4 regions of the Corallincola platygyrae genome follow, and region 4 is predicted to be linked to each of the others. Evidence: riboswitches for the same ligand, from Rfam matches in the RefSeq annotation. Region 4 holds a riboswitch; each other region holds the start of a gene.
What was found. Region 4 has a riboswitch for cobalamin ahead of nrdA (class 1a ribonucleoside-diphosphate reductase subunit alpha). Riboswitches for the same ligand answer to the same signal wherever they lie in the genome.
Positions count from the first base shown of each region.

Region 1: it holds a riboswitch for cobalamin, as region 4 does, so the genes downstream of both, ABEA14_RS09425 (TonB-dependent receptor domain-containing protein) here and nrdA (class 1a ribonucleoside-diphosphate reductase subunit alpha) in region 4, are expected to answer to the same signal.
Region 2: it holds a riboswitch for cobalamin, as region 4 does, so the genes downstream of both, ABEA14_RS09405 (ABC transporter ATP-binding protein) here and nrdA (class 1a ribonucleoside-diphosphate reductase subunit alpha) in region 4, are expected to answer to the same signal.
Region 3: it holds a riboswitch for cobalamin, as region 4 does, so the genes downstream of both, nrdD (anaerobic ribonucleoside-triphosphate reductase) here and nrdA (class 1a ribonucleoside-diphosphate reductase subunit alpha) in region 4, are expected to answer to the same signal.

Region 1 covers NZ_BAABLI010000011.1:47,241-51,503, forward strand. The annotation lists gene ABEA14_RS09415 (cobyric acid synthase) at 1-1,015, shown strand, start outside; partial or broken gene ABEA14_RS09420 (cobalamin-binding protein) at 1,165-1,749, shown strand; cobalamin riboswitch at 1,861-2,020, shown strand; gene ABEA14_RS09425 (TonB-dependent receptor domain-containing protein) at 2,075-3,931, shown strand; gene ABEA14_RS09430 (substrate-binding domain-containing protein) at 4,004-4,263, shown strand, end outside.
Region 2 covers NZ_BAABLI010000011.1:42,395-46,657, forward strand. The annotation lists gene acs (acetate--CoA ligase) at 1-229, opposite strand, end outside; gene ABEA14_RS09395 (AEC family transporter) at 477-1,415, shown strand; gene ABEA14_RS09400 (histidine phosphatase family protein) at 1,434-2,000, shown strand; cobalamin riboswitch at 2,108-2,311, shown strand; gene ABEA14_RS09405 (ABC transporter ATP-binding protein) at 2,469-3,341, shown strand; gene ABEA14_RS09410 (FecCD family ABC transporter permease) at 3,334-4,263, shown strand, end outside.
Region 3 covers NZ_BAABLI010000016.1:122,900-127,162, reverse strand. The annotation lists gene ABEA14_RS14590 (hypothetical protein) at 1-300, shown strand, start outside; gene ABEA14_RS14585 (hypothetical protein) at 401-1,009, opposite strand; cobalamin riboswitch at 1,268-1,501, shown strand; gene nrdD (anaerobic ribonucleoside-triphosphate reductase) at 1,633-3,753, shown strand; gene nrdG (anaerobic ribonucleoside-triphosphate reductase-activating protein) at 3,753-4,232, shown strand; gene ABEA14_RS14570 (CobW family GTP-binding protein) at 4,245-4,263, opposite strand, start outside.
Region 4 covers NZ_BAABLI010000008.1:254,727-258,989, forward strand. The annotation lists gene ABEA14_RS06795 (DUF2167 domain-containing protein) at 1-78, shown strand, start outside; gene ABEA14_RS06800 (hypothetical protein) at 142-1,041, opposite strand; gene ABEA14_RS06805 (group I truncated hemoglobin) at 1,397-1,756, shown strand; cobalamin riboswitch at 1,903-2,129, shown strand; gene nrdA (class 1a ribonucleoside-diphosphate reductase subunit alpha) at 2,300-4,263, shown strand, end outside.

The sequences.
Region 1 (4,263 bases), on a different contig from region 4:
AGTCGATTGTCCTGTGGTCATCGTCTCAGACATTGATCGTGGCGGCGTTTTTGCACACTTGTATGGCACTCTCGCACTCCTGTCGGATTCAGAGCAGGCTCGTACCCAAGGCTTTATCATCAACCGTTTTCGAGGTGACATCAGCCTGCTGCAATCAGGCTTGGACTGGTTGGAACAAACCACCAACAAGCCGGTGCTGGGGGTCATGCCCTACCTGCATGATCTGCAGTTAGACGCCGAGGATGCGATCCGTGCTGACCAGTCAACTCAGGACGCTGTCGTCAAAGTGGCCGTGCCTGTGCTACCCCGGATCAGTAACCATACCGATCTGGATCCGCTGCGCTTAAACCCGAATGTCGATCTAATCTGGGTAACCATGGGGCAGTCTTGGCCACAAGCTGACCTTATCATACTCCCGGGAAGTAAATCGGTAAGAGACGATCTGGCGTTTATCCGCAGCCAGGGATGGGACAAAGAGATCGCCCGTCATCTTCGCTATGGCGGCAAGCTGCTGGGGATCTGTGGCGGTTTCCAGATGCTTGGAGAGACAATTCAAGATCCTCAGGGCATTGAAAGTGCCGCAGGCGAAAGCCAAGGCTTAGGCTACCTGTCGATGCACACAGAGCTAACAGCAAACAAGGCGCTGGTGAACTGTGAGGGGCAGCTGCAACTGGATAACAGCCAAGCGGAAGTCGCCGGTTATGAGATCCACGCGGGCCGAAGTCATGGCCCGGCACTCAGCCAACCTCTCATCCTGCTCGGTGACAGAGCCGATGGCGCTATCAGCCATGATGGCCAAGTCATTGGCACATACCTGCATGGGCTACTTGATAAGCCTGATGCATGCGCTGCAATACTCAGCTGGGTCTATGGAAAAGCCGTTGAAACCCTGGATATCGCTCAGTGTCGCGAGCAGCAATTGAATCACCTGGCAGACCAGTTCGAACAACATCTGGATATCGATAAACTGATGGCTATCGCTGGCCTTTCCTCATCAAACAAGGAGCGTCCGTAATGAATCCAAGGATGAAGCAGTGGATACTGTTGGTGCTGCTCACGCTGAGCCCAGCACTAACGATGGCAAAACCGATCGAACGTCCTATTGAACGGACTGTTGAAGGAAATATTGAACGGATAGTTGCCCTCTCCCCACACGCTGTTGAGATGCTTTTTGCTATCGGTGCCGGCGATAAGATCGTCGCCACCACAGAGTATGCAGATTACCCCGAACAAGCCTTAAGCATTCCCCGTATCGGCGGCTATCACGGCATTCAACTCGACAGAGTTCTGGAATTGGAGCCGGACCTGATCGTGGTGTGGAAAGGCGGCAACCAACCCGGTGATATCGAACAGCTCAAAAAGCTTGGTTTTACTATTTACCACAGCGAGCCCGAATCTCTGGAGCAGATCGCCGACGAGATCAGTGAATTGGGTGACATGCTGGGTCATCAGGAGCAAGCCAAAGAGGCAGCCACGGCATTTTTAGAACGTCTGGCGGGACTGCGTAATGCGTATGCGCAACAGCCACCAATTAAAGTTTTCTACCAACTTTGGAGCAATCCGCTGATGAGCATTTCCAAAGAGAGCTGGATCCACCAAATGATTCATAGCTGCGGTGGTGTAAACGTGATGGCAGATGCCAGCACCGCTTATCCTCAGGTCAGTCTGGAGCAAGTGCTACTCACTGACGCAGAAGTCATTGTTCGCCCCGAGGACCATGGTACATCCAAGGCCACGGCGATGATTTGGGATAAATGGCAGGAGCTACCTGCCGTAAAAAACAAGCAGATCTACAGTATTGATGGCGATCTGTTACACAGATTCTCACCGCGCGCACTCGATGGCATGCATCGGATGTGCGAGGTGTTAATGACAGCGCGTGCAGCAACAGCAAAGCGCGCCAATTAAAGGGTATTGCGCACGGGAAGCCAGCGAGACTCTGGCACTGCCCCCGCAACGGTATTCATCTGAAATATTTTTCAGGTGTCAGTCCGGAACCGGCGCAATGCAAATAGTGGTGTAAAGACCACATACATAACAACAGGCGCGGAGGGCGCCAACAAAGAGGAACACAATGCACTTTCAATTGTTAAGCGGCAAAACAGCTAAAGCTCATTGGGCAACAGGCGTTCTATTGTTCAGTGGCCTGATCTCATCCTCAGCCATGGCAGACGATGTGCTGCCCAGAGAAAGCGACGATATTGAACATATTGTTGTGACTGCCAGCCGAGTACCACAGCAGGTAGATCACGTCATGGCGGCGGTTGAAGTGATCACCCGCGATGATATCGACAAGCTTCAACCTCAGTCACTGGCTGACCTGCTATCCACTGTGGCAGGTCTTGATGTTGCCAGACAAGGTGGCGCAGGCCAACAGACTTCACTCTTTACCCGGGGCACCAGCTCAGACCATACCCTGATTCTGGTCGATGGCGTTCGTACTGGCTCCGCTACTCTGGGTAACAAAGCGATCGAAAATCTGCCTATTGCGCAGATCGAGCGAATCGAAGTGATCAAGGGGCCTCGCGCGTCACTTTGGGGTTCTGATGCGCTGGGTGGTGTCATTAATATCTTTACTCGTCGACTGAACGCTGGAGAGTTCCAGTTAGGTGTAGAAACCGGCACCAACAGCTTCATCGCTGGTGATGGTCAGGTAGGTATCGGCTACGCCGGCGGCACCACCACCCTGAGTGCCAGCGCCGAGGACAGCCGCGGTTTTGATGCCCGCAAGGACGACGAAACCGATGATGATGGTTATGACCGTCTCTCTGCTGCGATTCGTGGTGACTACAGCATCAACGACCAACTGACGCTGGACTGGGTTGCACAAATCGATGACGGCGCCAACGACTATGACAATAGCTTTGGTGCAAATCGCACCGACTACAAAAACCATTTGTGGCAGCTGCGCACGCACTACCAACGTGATGAGTGGAACAGCGTATTGTCCGTCGCCCAAAGCCGTGACTACAACGAAAACTACGGCAATGGCATCGCTAAAGGTGATGGCGACTTCTTTGAAACCCGCCGCGACCAGGTCAGCTGGATCAATCAATATCAGGTATACAGCGCCTTCAGCGTAGCCGCCGGTATCGATTATTACCAGGAAGAGGTCAGTGCCAATACTGACTTTGCTGAAGACTCACGTGATGTCACCGCGGTGTTTGCCAACGCTCAGTTCCAGGATCAGAAATGGATCGCTGAGGCAGCAATTCGCTATGACGATGTTGAAAACATCGACTCTGAAACTACCTATAACGCCAGTCTGGGTTATCACGTTACCGACAAACTGCTGGTCGCACTGAATGCTGGACACAGCTTTAAAGCACCCACCTTCAACGACCTCTATTACCCTGAATCCTTTGGTTCTCAGGGCAACCCGGATCTGACCTCCGAGACCGCCGACAGTTACGAGTTGCTGGTACGTTCACAATATTGGGGCGTTAATGCCACCGCCAGCCTTTATCGCACCGAAGTGGATGATCTCATCGAGTGGATCTGCGACGAGTTCTGGAACTGTACCCCTGAGAATGTAAGTGAAGTAACCATCACGGGCGGCGAAGTAACCCTGGGTTATCGTGCGCTGGGTCTGGGTCACCGAGCCACCCTCAGCTACGTTGATGCTGAAGACAAAGCCACCGGCTCACAACTGATTCGACGCGCTCGCAAGACCGGTAGCTATCAGGTGACTTATGACTGGCAGGATTTCGAATTCCTCGCCCAATATGAGTATCACGGCGAACGCACCGACGCAGGCCAACGCCTCGACGACTACCACTTGGTCAACTTAGGCGTTGCTTACTTTGTGACTGATAGTTGGACTGTCCGTGCCAAGGCCAGCAACCTGTTTGATGAAAGCTACGAGAACGTATACGGCTATAACACACCAGGCGATGAGTATTACCTGGGTGTCTCCTACCGCCATTTCTAGTCACGTTACAGACACCTTGTTGCTCAAGCCCGGCCAGTGCCGGGCTTTTTCGTAAGGGAAGCGCAAACAGGCATGTTAAAACATCCTATTATTAGCATTAGTAATATCAGTGAGGTCGTTGCCGTGTCCTATGTCAGTCGTCTGCTCGTCGTACTCACCTCCTTTTTTGCTATCAGTTGTAGCGATCCAACTCCTACCGAACCCGATGCCGCCACAGGCGCTAAGCCAAAAGTATTGTTGGTGATGAAGTCACTGGTTAACCCTTTTTATCTTGAGTTGGAAAAGGGGGCGAAACGCGCAGCAAAAGAGCAAGGCATTGAACTGATCGTTCG
Region 2 (4,263 bases), on a different contig from region 4:
CATTGTGAACGATGTTGGTTTTGGCACCGACAAACCATTTATAAAACGGCTTGTTGCTATCATCCAGCACCTTGTCCCAGGGTTGATACCACTCCAGTTCGTTGGCCTGCTCCGCCCAAAAACCTTCTCGATCCTCGATCGAGCGCTTGTACAAGGCTTCATAGTCTTTAATTGTGGCGTTTTCTTTCACGCTTTCAGATGGCAGGTAGAGTTCCTGTTTGTCACTCATTTTGCTTTTCCCCAATTGATTAGCTTGATTAGATTTTTATTGGTATTAGGTGTTCAAGCGTACGCAACAATCAGGCGCTTCACCGACATGTTTGTTTAGAAAATGGGCAAACCTGTGATCAATTTCAGAGTTTTCCCCTTGCGTTCATTTTTTCACCAAATTAGTTCCTATAGCCTTTGCTAATTCATTGTTAAAGCATAGGTTTGTCGCTAGAGTAATCTGTCCCACACATCCAACCAGTGACGCCATGCTGCCGGTATTTACTATCTTTGTGCCCGTTTTCAGTCTCATCTTAATTGGCTGGCTGATGGGGCGTTTTGCCGGCTTCGCAACACAACACTATCAGGGCATTGCAGCACTGACATTTAACCTTTTAGTGCCCGCTCTGCTGTTTTACGGCAGCTTTAATGCTGAGTGGCCGAGTAAGATCCCCTGGGGTTTATTCGGCAGTTATTACCTGCCACAACTAGCAATATTTATCCTGGCCTGGTGCCTTTGTGGGTGGCGCCTGACTGGGGCGGAAAAGTCTTGTGTGGCGCTGGGCAGCACCTACTCCAATAACGTACTGATTGGTATCCCCTGCATTCTCGCAGTATTCGGCGATGAAGCGCTGGCGCCAGCTTTTCTCATTATCGGTTTTCACAGCGCCCTGCTGTTTACCATCAGCGGCCTGGCGTTAGAGCTAGGCCAAAAACAAGGCCCACATTGGAAAGCGTTTCTTAAAGCCTTGTTCAATACCATTACCACACCACTGGTCGCCTCGATATTGCTTGGAGTGCTGGCAAAACTGCTTGAGTTGGAACTACCACGAAGTATGGTAACCATCCTTGAGTGGTTGGGTGATGCCGCCATTCCTTGCTCTTTATTGGTGTTGGGCATAGCGTTAGCAAAATATTCACTTAAAGGCATCGGCTTTCGGGTCATAGTGATGAGCGCTCTTAAAGTGATTTTGATGCCATTACTGGTTTGGGTCATGACTTGGTATTGGTGGCGGCCGAGTGATTACGAGGTGGGTGCAGTTGTCATTCTTTTAGCTGCTACACCGGTGGGAATAAACGCCTATGCATTTGCCCATCAGCATAAACAGGCTGAACCGCAAGTGGCAGCCGCGGTACTTTTGTCTACGATGTTAGCCAGCATCACGATGAGCATGTGGCTGGCAGCACTATTGCTACCCAAGACGTAACATGGATGATGATTTGAGATGGCGATAACACACCTCTACCTGGTCAGGCACGGCGAAACGGAATGGAATCAATCCCTTCGCCTGCAAGGGCACCTCGACAGCCCGTTAACCGATAAAGGTTGGGACCAGGCAAAACAAGCCGCCAGGCTATTAGAAGGTACCGAATTGAGTGCCATTTACACCAGTGACCTAGGACGCTGCAACGATACTGCACAATTGATTGCCAACCGACACCAGTTGTCATTGACCCAGTTACCAGGTTTGCGAGAACGCCACTTCGGTCCACTTCAGGGGATGCAGCTGACAGAAATGACAGCACAACAACTGGCCTTATGTAATCTGCACGTCGATAGCTCACCAGACGCGACGCCGCAGGGAGGCGAAAGTGTCAGAGATGTTTGGCATCGCAGCGAACAAACCTTGGCGGATATCGCTGGCAACCATGTTGACCAGGCCGTCGCCGTGGTCACTCACGGATCCGTACTGGCGATCTTGCTTCAAGGGTTAGCTTCTCTCCCCCTGCACCCTGTTCGCAGTGGGCATTACGAAAATGGCTCGGTAGTGGGGTTGGCCTGGGCTCACTAGCCTTTACATAAACGAGCGTTCTAAACTTGTTGTTACATAAGTTTTACCGGATAATCTCGCCCCATTGATGTGTTGGCTTGCGCAAAAACTGATAACTCAGAGACAGCAGCAACACACCTTGCAAAGGTGCCATACAGGCTTAAAAGGGAACGCGGTGTAATACCGCGGCTGTACCCGCAACTGTGAACAGAGCGCTACAATCTCAACTTGAGAAACCACTGAACAGATTGTGTTGTTTGGGAAGGTATGTAGCCGGGACGAAACGTCCTAATGCTGTGAGCCAGGAGACCTGCCTCTGCAAGTATAAACACGGCTTTTTGCTTTTCCTGAGCGGGTTACTCAGGGCAGTGTTATCCAGTCTTGCGCCATCTGCGCGCCACCTGATGACCCCGCCACCTGACCCGTATTTGGTATTCAGCAAATATCTGTCCGTATACGCATACTGATACAGGTACCAGGCGGATCACGTTGCAAACATCCACCCGAACGTCGCAAAGACAGTCGCAGTCAGCCAATGCTGATGCAGACTCACTGCTTAAGGTTGAGAATCTGCACTGGCAGGCAGATGCGCGTGCCATTCTTGAGCATATAAGTTTTGCAATCGCCCCAGGTAGCTTTGTCGGTCTGATTGGCCCCAACGGAGCCGGTAAATCCAGTTTGCTGCGCTGTCTGTACCGAGTTAACCGTCCTACGCAGGGGCGTATACAGCTAAATGGTCAAGATATATGGCACAGTTCGGCCCGTGAAATTGCCTGCCAGATTGCTGTGGTATTGCAGGAAACCACAGGCAACTTTGGTTTAAGGTTGCGCGATGTGGTGCGCATGGGACTCACCCCGCATAAGCGCGCATTCGAGTTTGACAGCGCCGCGGACCTCGCGCTGGTCGATGATGCAATTGATCAGGTCGGCCTGACGGCATTGGCGAAACAGCCTTTTGACCAACTCTCAGGCGGTGAAAAACAGCGTGCACTTATTGCCCGCGCCATTGTGCAACGCCCCAAACTCTTGTTGATGGATGAGCCCACTAACCACTTGGATGTGCGGTACCAGATCCAAGTATTGGAGCTAGCCAAACATCTGGGAACCACAGTGCTCTCCTCCATCCATGATCTGAATTTAGCCAGTGCATTCTGCGATCAATTGCTGTTACTCAATCAGGGAGAACTGGTTGAGCAAGGCTCTCCGGATCAAGTGCTAACTGAGGCCACTCTGGCCAACGTATTTGGCGTCTGCAGCAGTATTGACCGCCACCCAGACCATGGCCACCCAAGGATCACTTACCATTACGGATACCGTTCCGGCGATCATGGCAACAACTCGTCTGGGGTGTCCGATGACTGAGTTGCTCTGGCGCTTTCCGATGTTTCGCGTTTCGGCCATCACGGCTCTCGTGATTATCGCCCTGCTGTCACCCATGCTGGCAGCCAGCTTCGGCGCCGCGCAAATAGAGTTTGCCGATGTATGGCGCGCCACCTGCGCGCAGTTGGGTGGCGGATGCGATATCAGCCATATCAAACAGAAGATCATTATCGACATTCGCCTACCCCGGGTTCTGCTTGCGTTTATCGCTGGGGCCGGCCTGGCACTTTCCGGCGCAGTGCTTCAAACCGTCACTCGTAACCCTCTGGCCGATCCCTACCTGTTTGGGATCTCGTCTGGCGCTTCATTTGGTGCCGTCATGGTGATTGCAGTCCTTGGCCTCGGCGCAACTATCGCCCTGCCCATGGGTGCCTTCGTGGGCAGTGCATTGTCGGTTGCTCTGGTAGTCGCCATGAGCAGCCGCCCCGGAGGCAACCAAATCGAGCGTATGTTGCTGGCTGGTGTGGCTATTTCATTTATGTTCAGCGCCGTCACCAGCCTAGCACTCTACACCAGCGAACCGTCAGCCACAGCCTCAGTGTTGTTCTGGACGTTGGGCAGTTTTACTCGTGCCAGCTGGGACACGCTTTGGTTGCCGCTGCTAATAACCGGCGCCAGCTTAGTGCTGTTTCTCGGCTTTGCTCGCCAATTAAACGCCGTTTTAGCCGGTGAAGAGAGTGCACGCACTCTGGGTGTCGATGTCGCCAAACTTCGCATCGGCATGTTACTGCTCAGCTCACTGATAACAGCGACCCTGGTGGCCTACTGTGGCGGTATCGCCTTTGTTGGTCTGATGATCCCACATCTGGTGCGCATGCTGCTGGGCGTCAATGTGATGCGCAACCTGCTGGCTACCTGTCTGACCGGAGGCCTGTTTATGGTCTGGATCGACGTGCTGGCTAGG
Region 3 (4,263 bases), on a different contig from region 4:
ATAACAAATGTGCGCGCGAACCTTACGCTGGAGTATTTTCATGGTTTTAACAATTTTACGGACCTTGCTGAAAATGTTTTGACCGCGAATGCGCTTTACGCAGAATCAGTACCGAAGTTTTCAAGTGAACCGATTAGAACTTCCGTTTGGGTAGCTGAGTTCATACCGAGTACACCAATCTCAAGTTTTTCTGAAAACTTAGAAAAAATTGCTGCAAAGGCTGCCAATAGGCCAAAGCTTGACTCGCTACCACCAGCCAAACCAAGTGAAATAATTCACACAGAGGACTTAACTCACTAATCTATAATCACTGCACAAAGGCCGCATTCGCGGCCTTTTGTTTATGTCATCGAAGGCTATGCATACGCAGACAGAAACAACATACAGCCAAGGCTATGAACTAATCCTCATACCCCCAAGGCGCCTTTGGTGGCGTGATCGACTTAGTCAGATCAAAATCCACTCTGAATTCTCTCCCCTCTCTCACCAGTCGGTAGGTAAATTTTTCGGGATAAATATACATCTGCCACATGTTGCCGTTGGATTGGGGAATGCCTGCGGCTACAAACATCTCTTTAGTGGGTTGATCGGCAGGAAAGGACTGCACCTGAGGCCAGCCAGCATCCAGTGTATGGCCACCATACATTGTCAGCTCATCATGGCTGCCATCTTTATGGCGATGATCATGCTTAAGAGAAATACCTGAGCCAGTTTTGGTCAGGATCCAGGTGCGAGAATGATCATCACCTACATGAAAAGGTATTTGCAGCTGTGCGTCACTGCAACGCCTTACATGCATCACCAGCTGTTTATCTGTAAAGGCGTCACTTGGGTCGTTATCCAGGGTGATTTTACCTTGATACGCCTTTCCGCAGTGCTTGCTTAGATTTTCAAAAAACGCATCCTGACTGGCGACTGAAACCAACGGGGGCTCACTGGCTAACGCTAGTGTGGAAGATAGCGCTAAAACACTCGCGGTAATGACTCGATAGGATTTTTTTAAAGGCATGAGTGGTCACCAGACAGTTAGTTACGTCAGAAACGGATAGCAAGGTAACACAGACCCGCGAAGCAGTCGCGAGCGCTACCTGCCAGATTTCACGAGATCGCATTGGGTGATTAGTGCCAAACAATCAAGAAGGCTGTTGAGTTGCATTCAACATCACACTTTCATGCAGTTATTAAAACACCTTCCGCATTTTTGTCTTGAATCAAAGAAGCCCTACTTACCCAAACACCTCATCTAGTGCCAGCAAAAAATAGATGCCACTATATATAGGATTTCGGTCCAAAGCTGCACTAACAACGTTTGCAGGTGGATAATAGGGAATTCGGTGCCAAGCCGAAGCTACCCCCGTAACTGTAACTGGTAGGAAAACTGCATCCTCATGCCTGTTTCAATCAGGCAACGTCACTGGCTCAGAACTATATCAGGGCTGGGAAGGCGGCAGTCAATTCCGATACCAGAAGCCAGGAGACCTGCCGGGATCAGAGCGAGCCACGCTGGGCGGGGTGTACCAGCCATGCAAGTATCTCTATCTGCGACGACAGCGCAGATATGTCTGCATGCCCTACCCCACAAACTCCCAGACGGCTCTCAATAACAAAACTAATTAAGCTCTGGAGAGACCAATGCAGCAAGTCGTGATCAAGCGAGATGGAAGTCGCGCGCCCTTTAACCCCAAACGAATTCAAAGCGCGGTACAAAGTGCCTGTCAGGTCGTGGGTATTGGCTCAAGCGAACTTGCTGAAAAAGTCACAGAGCAAGCGATCAGTCGACTTTCCAACAACATCGACCTTCATATCGATGAGATCCAACAGGCAGTCGAAGATTGTCTGATGGCGAGTGAACAAAAGGCCGTTGCACGAGCGTACATCGAATATCGTCACGACCGTGACCTGGCCCGAGAAAAAGCCAGCCAATTAAACCAGGAGATCCGTGGTTTAATGGAGCAGAGCGACCTAAACCTGCTCAATGAAAACGCCAATAAAGACAGCAAGGTTATCCCTACCCAGCGGGATCTGCTGGCAGGCATTGTTGCTAAACATTATGCCCGTCGCCATATTCTGCCGAAGGATGTTGTTTCGGCACACGACAAAGGCGAGCTGCATTACCACGACCTCGATTACGCACCCTTCTTCCCCATGTTCAACTGCATGCTGATTGACCTGAAGGGCATGCTGGAAAACGGCTTTAAGATGGGCAATGCCGAAATCGATACGCCTAAGTCCATCGCTACAGCTACGGCGGTCACTGCCCAGATCATCGCTCAGGTTGCCTCACATATTTACGGTGGCACCACAGTTAACCGCATCGATGAAGTACTCAGTCCATATGTCACTGCCAGTTATGAAAAACACTTGGCCATCGCCAACGAGTGGAAAATCGATAACGCAGAAGCCTATGCTAGGCAACTGACTGAAAAAGAGTGTTTTGATGCGTTTCAGTCGTTGGAATACGAAGTAAATACGCTGCATACCGCCAATGGCCAAACCCCATTTGTGACCTTTGGTTTTGGATTGGGCGACAGCTGGGAAGCGCGCCTGATCCAAACGGCTATATTGAAAAACCGCATTGCCGGTTTAGGGCGAAACAAAAAAACAGCCGTTTTCCCCAAACTGGTTTTCGTAATTAAGCAGGGCTTAAACCGATTGGCGGACGACCCCAACTACGACATCAAACATTTGGCGCTGGAATGTGCCAGTAAGCGCATGTACCCAGATATCCTCAACTATGAGCAGGTTGTCAATGTCACTGGGTCATTTAAGACACCCATGGGGTGCCGGAGCTTCCTTGGCCAATATGAAGAGCAAGGCGAAGAGGTACATGACGGACGCAACAACCTTGGTGTAGTGAGCCTCAACTTGCCTCGTTTAGCACTGGAGGCTCAGGGTGATGAGACCCTGTTCTACCGACTACTGGACGACAGACTGCTACTCGCCAAAAAAGCGCTGGACTCCCGTATTGCGCGATTGGAAGGCGTAAAAGCACGCGTCGCCCCAATCCTTTACATGGAAGGTGCATGCGGCGTCAGGCTGAAGGCTGATGATGACGTGATCCAGCTGTTTAAGAATGGTCGCGCGTCGATTTCGCTGGGTTATATCGGTTTGCATGAAACCGTCAATGCCCTGTTTGGCGCTGATGACCATCTATTTGACGATAACACCCGCCAGCAAAAAGCTCAGGCGATTGTTGCCCACTTAAGGTTGGCGACCGAACGTTGGAAGCGTGAAACCGGGTTTGGTTTCAGCCTGTATGCTACACCGAGTGAAAATCTGTGTAGTCGCTTCTGTCGACTGGACACCATCAGTTACGGCGTGATCGATGGCGTCACTGACAAGGGCTACTACACCAACAGCTTCCATCTGGATGTTGAGAAAAAGGTAAATCCGTTCGACAAGCTGGATTTTGAAATGGCCTACCCGGCGATAAGTAGCGGCGGCTTTATTTGTTATGGCGAATATCCGAATATTCAGCACAATCTCAAAGCGCTGGAAGATGTTTGGGATTACAGCTACGAGCGCGTGCCCTATTACGGGACGAATACGCCTATCGATGAGTGTTACGAATGTAACTACCAGGGCGAATTTGACTGCACCAGCAAAGGTTTTACCTGCCCTAACTGCGGCAACCATGACCCAGCTAAAGTCTCGGTGACTCGGCGAGTCTGTGGCTACCTGGGCAGCCCAGATGCCAGACCGTTTAACGCGGGCAAGCAGGAAGAAGTTAAGCGCCGGGTTAAGCACCTCTAATGTACTATCAGGCCTATCACCCCATTGATGTGGTCAATGGACCCGGCACCCGCTGCACCCTGTTCGTTTCAGGGTGCGAACATCAGTGCAAAGGCTGTTATAACCAGAATACTTGGCGCCTCGACAGCGGCCACACCTTTACTCAAGCGCTGGAAGATAAAATCATTTCGGATCTGACTGACCAACGCATTAAACGTCAGGGGCTCAGTCTATCGGGTGGAGATCCGCTTCACCCGCATAACCTCTTAGCCGTACTGAGCTTGGTTGAACGAGTAAAAAGAGAGTGCCCAGACAAAGATATCTGGTGTTGGACGGGTTACACCTACGAACAACTCAGTTCAGAGCAGCAAGCAGTTGTTCAGCATCTGGACGTATTGGTGGATGGTAAATTTGAACAAACTATGAAATCACCTCAGCTAGCCTGGCGCGGCAGCAGTAACCAGAGAGTTATCACGCTCAGTTCTTCTGCGGAAACTTAGCGAGTGTAGCGGCTACTTTGACAACGATATA
Region 4 (4,263 bases):
CTGCTGAAGAAGTTCTGGTGGCTGATTATTGTTGCGATTGGTGGTTTGTTCCGCGCGATTACCGGCAAGAAAGACTAGTTCGCTAAAGCCTCAGCAAAAGCCGCATCCAGTGATACTGCATGCGGCTTTTTTGTCTCTGGTTTACTCTGTTTCGGGAATAGGTTCAAAAGCCAGCTTGATGATTTGTACTGCTTCAACCAGCGGGTCCAGGAACCAGTGACGCAGATAGAGATAGGCAAAGTAGAACAGAGACAGGAAGAACGCGATCAGGCCATAGATAACAAACTGGTAGCCAATGGGGAGACCGTTTTCATCCAGTAGATGTTGGTTCTGCTCTGCCAACTTTTCTTTCAGGTCCCGCAGCTCGTCCAGTGACAGGTTAAGCAGCTCCAGGTCGGCTTTGATGCTGGTATTTAGGGCTAACAGGCGATCTGTCAGCTCTTCTAACTGCTCAACTTCTATGGCCTGAACCCCATCTTCAATCATTTTCGCAACCTCACCGCTGAGTAGGGCGACTTCGCCAACTGACTGATTTATTGAATTAACCAAGACGCTCAATGCATTGTTGGCTATCGCATTCAGCAGAGGTTTTAGAAAACCGAATAAGCCAAACAGGGCATGGGAGACCTGGTGAGCCGTATGCACCAGCTGATCTGTTTCGCGTTTTACTTCATCCAGCGCAGAGTTAATCTTGGCTGCATCTGCTTTAATCTTTGCCCATTCGGCTTTGAACGTGTCGTCAATTATCTGTTTGTCTTTCTCTACTTCCAACTTCACTCGGTCGTAGATTAAAACCCATTGTTCTTCGACTTTCTTAAGCTCTTGGATACCTGAAAGTTGCTTAATGTTGTCTTCGATCTGGTGATAGGCACTGCCGACCAGTGCCGAGTCCTTTTTGACGATGGCGCCGTAGTGTTTGGCCCCTTGGTGAATATGAAATATAGCCATGGCCACACATGCCAATATCACCAGCGGCATAAACACCATCATCAGTTTTGAAATACCGTGTATCAGTCGGAAGGATCGTTTGAAAATGGCCATATCCATCTGCCTTGAGAAAGGGGTCCAATCCTGAGCCTAGCCACTGGAGAGTGGATTTCGGTCGGAACTGATGCTTACTGGCGCGTTGTTTGATTGGGCGCAAGCTTGGTTACGGTTAAGCAGGGTGGGGCTGGATGAAGCATGGAAGTGCGCCAGACTTAAAAGTTTGGGTTGCGGTTTTTGGCTTCGGTTTTAGGTTTCGGTTTTAGGGCTAGATTGCTATCGTCATGAACTCGTATTGGCTAATGCTTTTTGTGTCTACTCGGCGGCATGTCTTGGGCGGGGCAGAATTGCCAAGGAGTGCTATAACTTTCTAGTACCGTTCAATACACGCACGAAAAGTAAGGAGTCTTTGATGACGACTTCACTCTATGAAAGATTGGGTGGTACCGAAGGCATCACCCGGATCGCCAGCGATGTAGTAGATAACCACTGTACTAACCCCCGAATCTCCAAACGATTCGCCAACGTCGATATTCCCGCGTTGAAAGCCAGCGCCGCCGCATTTTTTATCACAGGTACCGGTGGCCCTCAGGTATATGAGGGCCAAGATATGGAAACCGCCCACACCGGAATGAACATTGACGTCGAAGAGTTTGTTGCGGTTTTGGATGATGCTTTAGCGGCACTGCAGAAAAACGAGGTAGGCCAGCGCGCTCAGGAAGAGGTGCTGTTTGTGCTTTACAGCATGAAGGGCATGATAGTGCACCAGTGATTTCTGCTTGTTCTGACAATATTCGGCGGTGGTTGTGTGGCTGCAGATCCACACATCACCGCCGATTTTTTGCCCGACCTTTGTGCAACAAATCACCGTTCTCTCATTTGTCAGACACAATATGTTGACCTAAATCAATTCTTAAACCACTATATGTGCCGAACGGTTCCTTAGGACTCTTTCTACAAAGAGACCGCGGATTAATAGGGAATGTGGTGCGTAAGGTGGAAAACAGCCACCCAAACTAAGCCACAGCTGCCCCCGCAACTGTAATTGCAGAGCCATGTTCTTTAGCCACTGGAGTCCCCTCTGGGAAGGCGAACAAAGGCAACGACGCAAGAGCCAGGAGACCTGCCGTGAAGAGTGCTTCGCAGTCTTTTTATCAGCACTCAACTTCTGAATAACCAAACATCGGGCGGGGTGATCCGGTGTGTGGCTCGACCATGCTCGGTACCTGGCCCAGACACAAACGTTGGCGCCCGATCATTTGCATGGCTGGCGTCATACCTTCCCCCTGCCTTGTCGTTAAAGGAGCTCGACAAGGTGAACAGCAAGAATATCTCTGTAGCGAAACGAAGTGGCCGCCATGAGCCATTAGATCTCGATAAGATCCACAAAGTACTGACTTGGGCCGCCGAAGGTCTGGATACGGTATCTGTGAGTCAGGTCGAGCTGAAAGCCCACCTGCAGTTTCATGATGGCATTACCACCACGGAGATCCACGAAACCCTGATTAAGTCGGCAGCGGATCTTATCTCTGAAGAAACCCCTGACTATCAATACTTGGCTGCTCGCCTGGCTATCTTCCACCTACGCAAAAAGGCCTATGGTCAGTATGCGCCGCCATCGCTGTACCAGCATGTCGGTCGTTTGGTTGACCTGCAGCGTTATGACGCCCAGCTGCTGCAGGATTACAGCATGGAAGAGTTCACCTTGATGGACAGCTTTATCGACCATCAGCGAGATCTGACCTTTGCCTATGCTGCGGTGAAACAGCTGGAAGGCAAGTATCTGGTGCAGGACCGGGTGAAGGGCGAGTTCTACGAGAGCCCACAGTTCCTCTATCTGTTGATCGGTGCTTGCCTGTTCGCCAATTACGACAAAGCGATTCGCCTGGATTATGTGCGTCGCTTCTATGAGGCGGCATCAACCTTTAAGGTCTCTTTGCCGACGCCAATTATGGCGGGTGTACGCACCCCGACTCGCCAATTCAGCTCCTGTGTATTGATTGAGTGCGGTGACTCACTGGATTCCATTAACGCGACGACATCGGCGATTGTGCGTTACGTCAGTCAACGTGCGGGCATCGGTATTAACGGTGGTCGTATTCGTGCATTGGGCTCGCCAATTCGTGGCGGCGAAGCCAACCACACCGGCTGTATTCCTTTCTTCAAACACTTCCAAACCGCAGTGAAGTGCTGTTCTCAGGGCGGTGTGCGCGGCGGTGCTGCGACCCTGTTCTATCCGCTATGGCACCTGGAAGCGGAAGAGCTACTGGTGCTGAAGAACAACCGGGGCGTAGAAGAGAACCGTGTCCGTCATCTGGATTACGGGGTGCAGCTAAACCGTTTGATGTACCAGCGTCTGCTGCAGAATGGCGACATTTCTCTGTTTAGCCCATCAGATGTGCCCGGTCTATATGACGCCTTCTTCGCCGATCAGGATGAGTTTGAGCGTTTATATACCCAGTATGAGCAGGACCCTGCGATCCGCAGTAAGAAGATAAAAGCGGTTGAGCTGTTCTCGCGTCTGATGCAGGAACGCGCATCTACCGGTCGTATCTATATCCAGAACGTTGACCACTGTAATACCCACAGTCCATTTGACCCGGCCAAGGCGCCTATCCGCCAATCAAACCTTTGCCTTGAGATCGCTCTGCCAACCACGCCACTGCAGGATATCAATGACGAAAACGGTGAGATCGCGCTGTGTACACTTGCAGCCTTCAACTTGGGCGCGCTTGAATCACTGGATGAGCTAGGCCCCTTGGCCGACCTGCTGGTACGTGCACTGGATAGTTTGCTGACTTACCAGAACTATCCGGTTCCTGCGGCTCGAATCGGCTCGCTGAGCCGCCGTACTTTGGGTGTCGGTGTCATTAACTACGCCTATTACCTCGCCAAAAATGGCGCCAAATATTCAGATGGCAGCGCTCTTGGCCTGACGCACCGAGCGTTTGAAGCGATCCAGTATCACCTGCTCAAGGCGTCCAATCAGCTAGCGCAGGAGCAGGGCGCATGTAGCGCCTTTGCCGACACAACCTATGCCAAAGGCGAGTTGCCCATCGACCATTACAAGTCGGATGTTGATAGCTACTGCAATGAACCTTTGCAGTGTGATTGGGAAGGACTGCGTGCTGATATCGGCCGTTGGGGCCTGCGTAACTCGACACTAACCGCATTGATGCCGTCGGAAACCTCATCTCAGATCAGTAATGCCACCAACGGTATCGAGCCACCCCGGGGCTTTGTCAGCGTAAAGGCATCAAAAGACGGGATCTTGAAGCA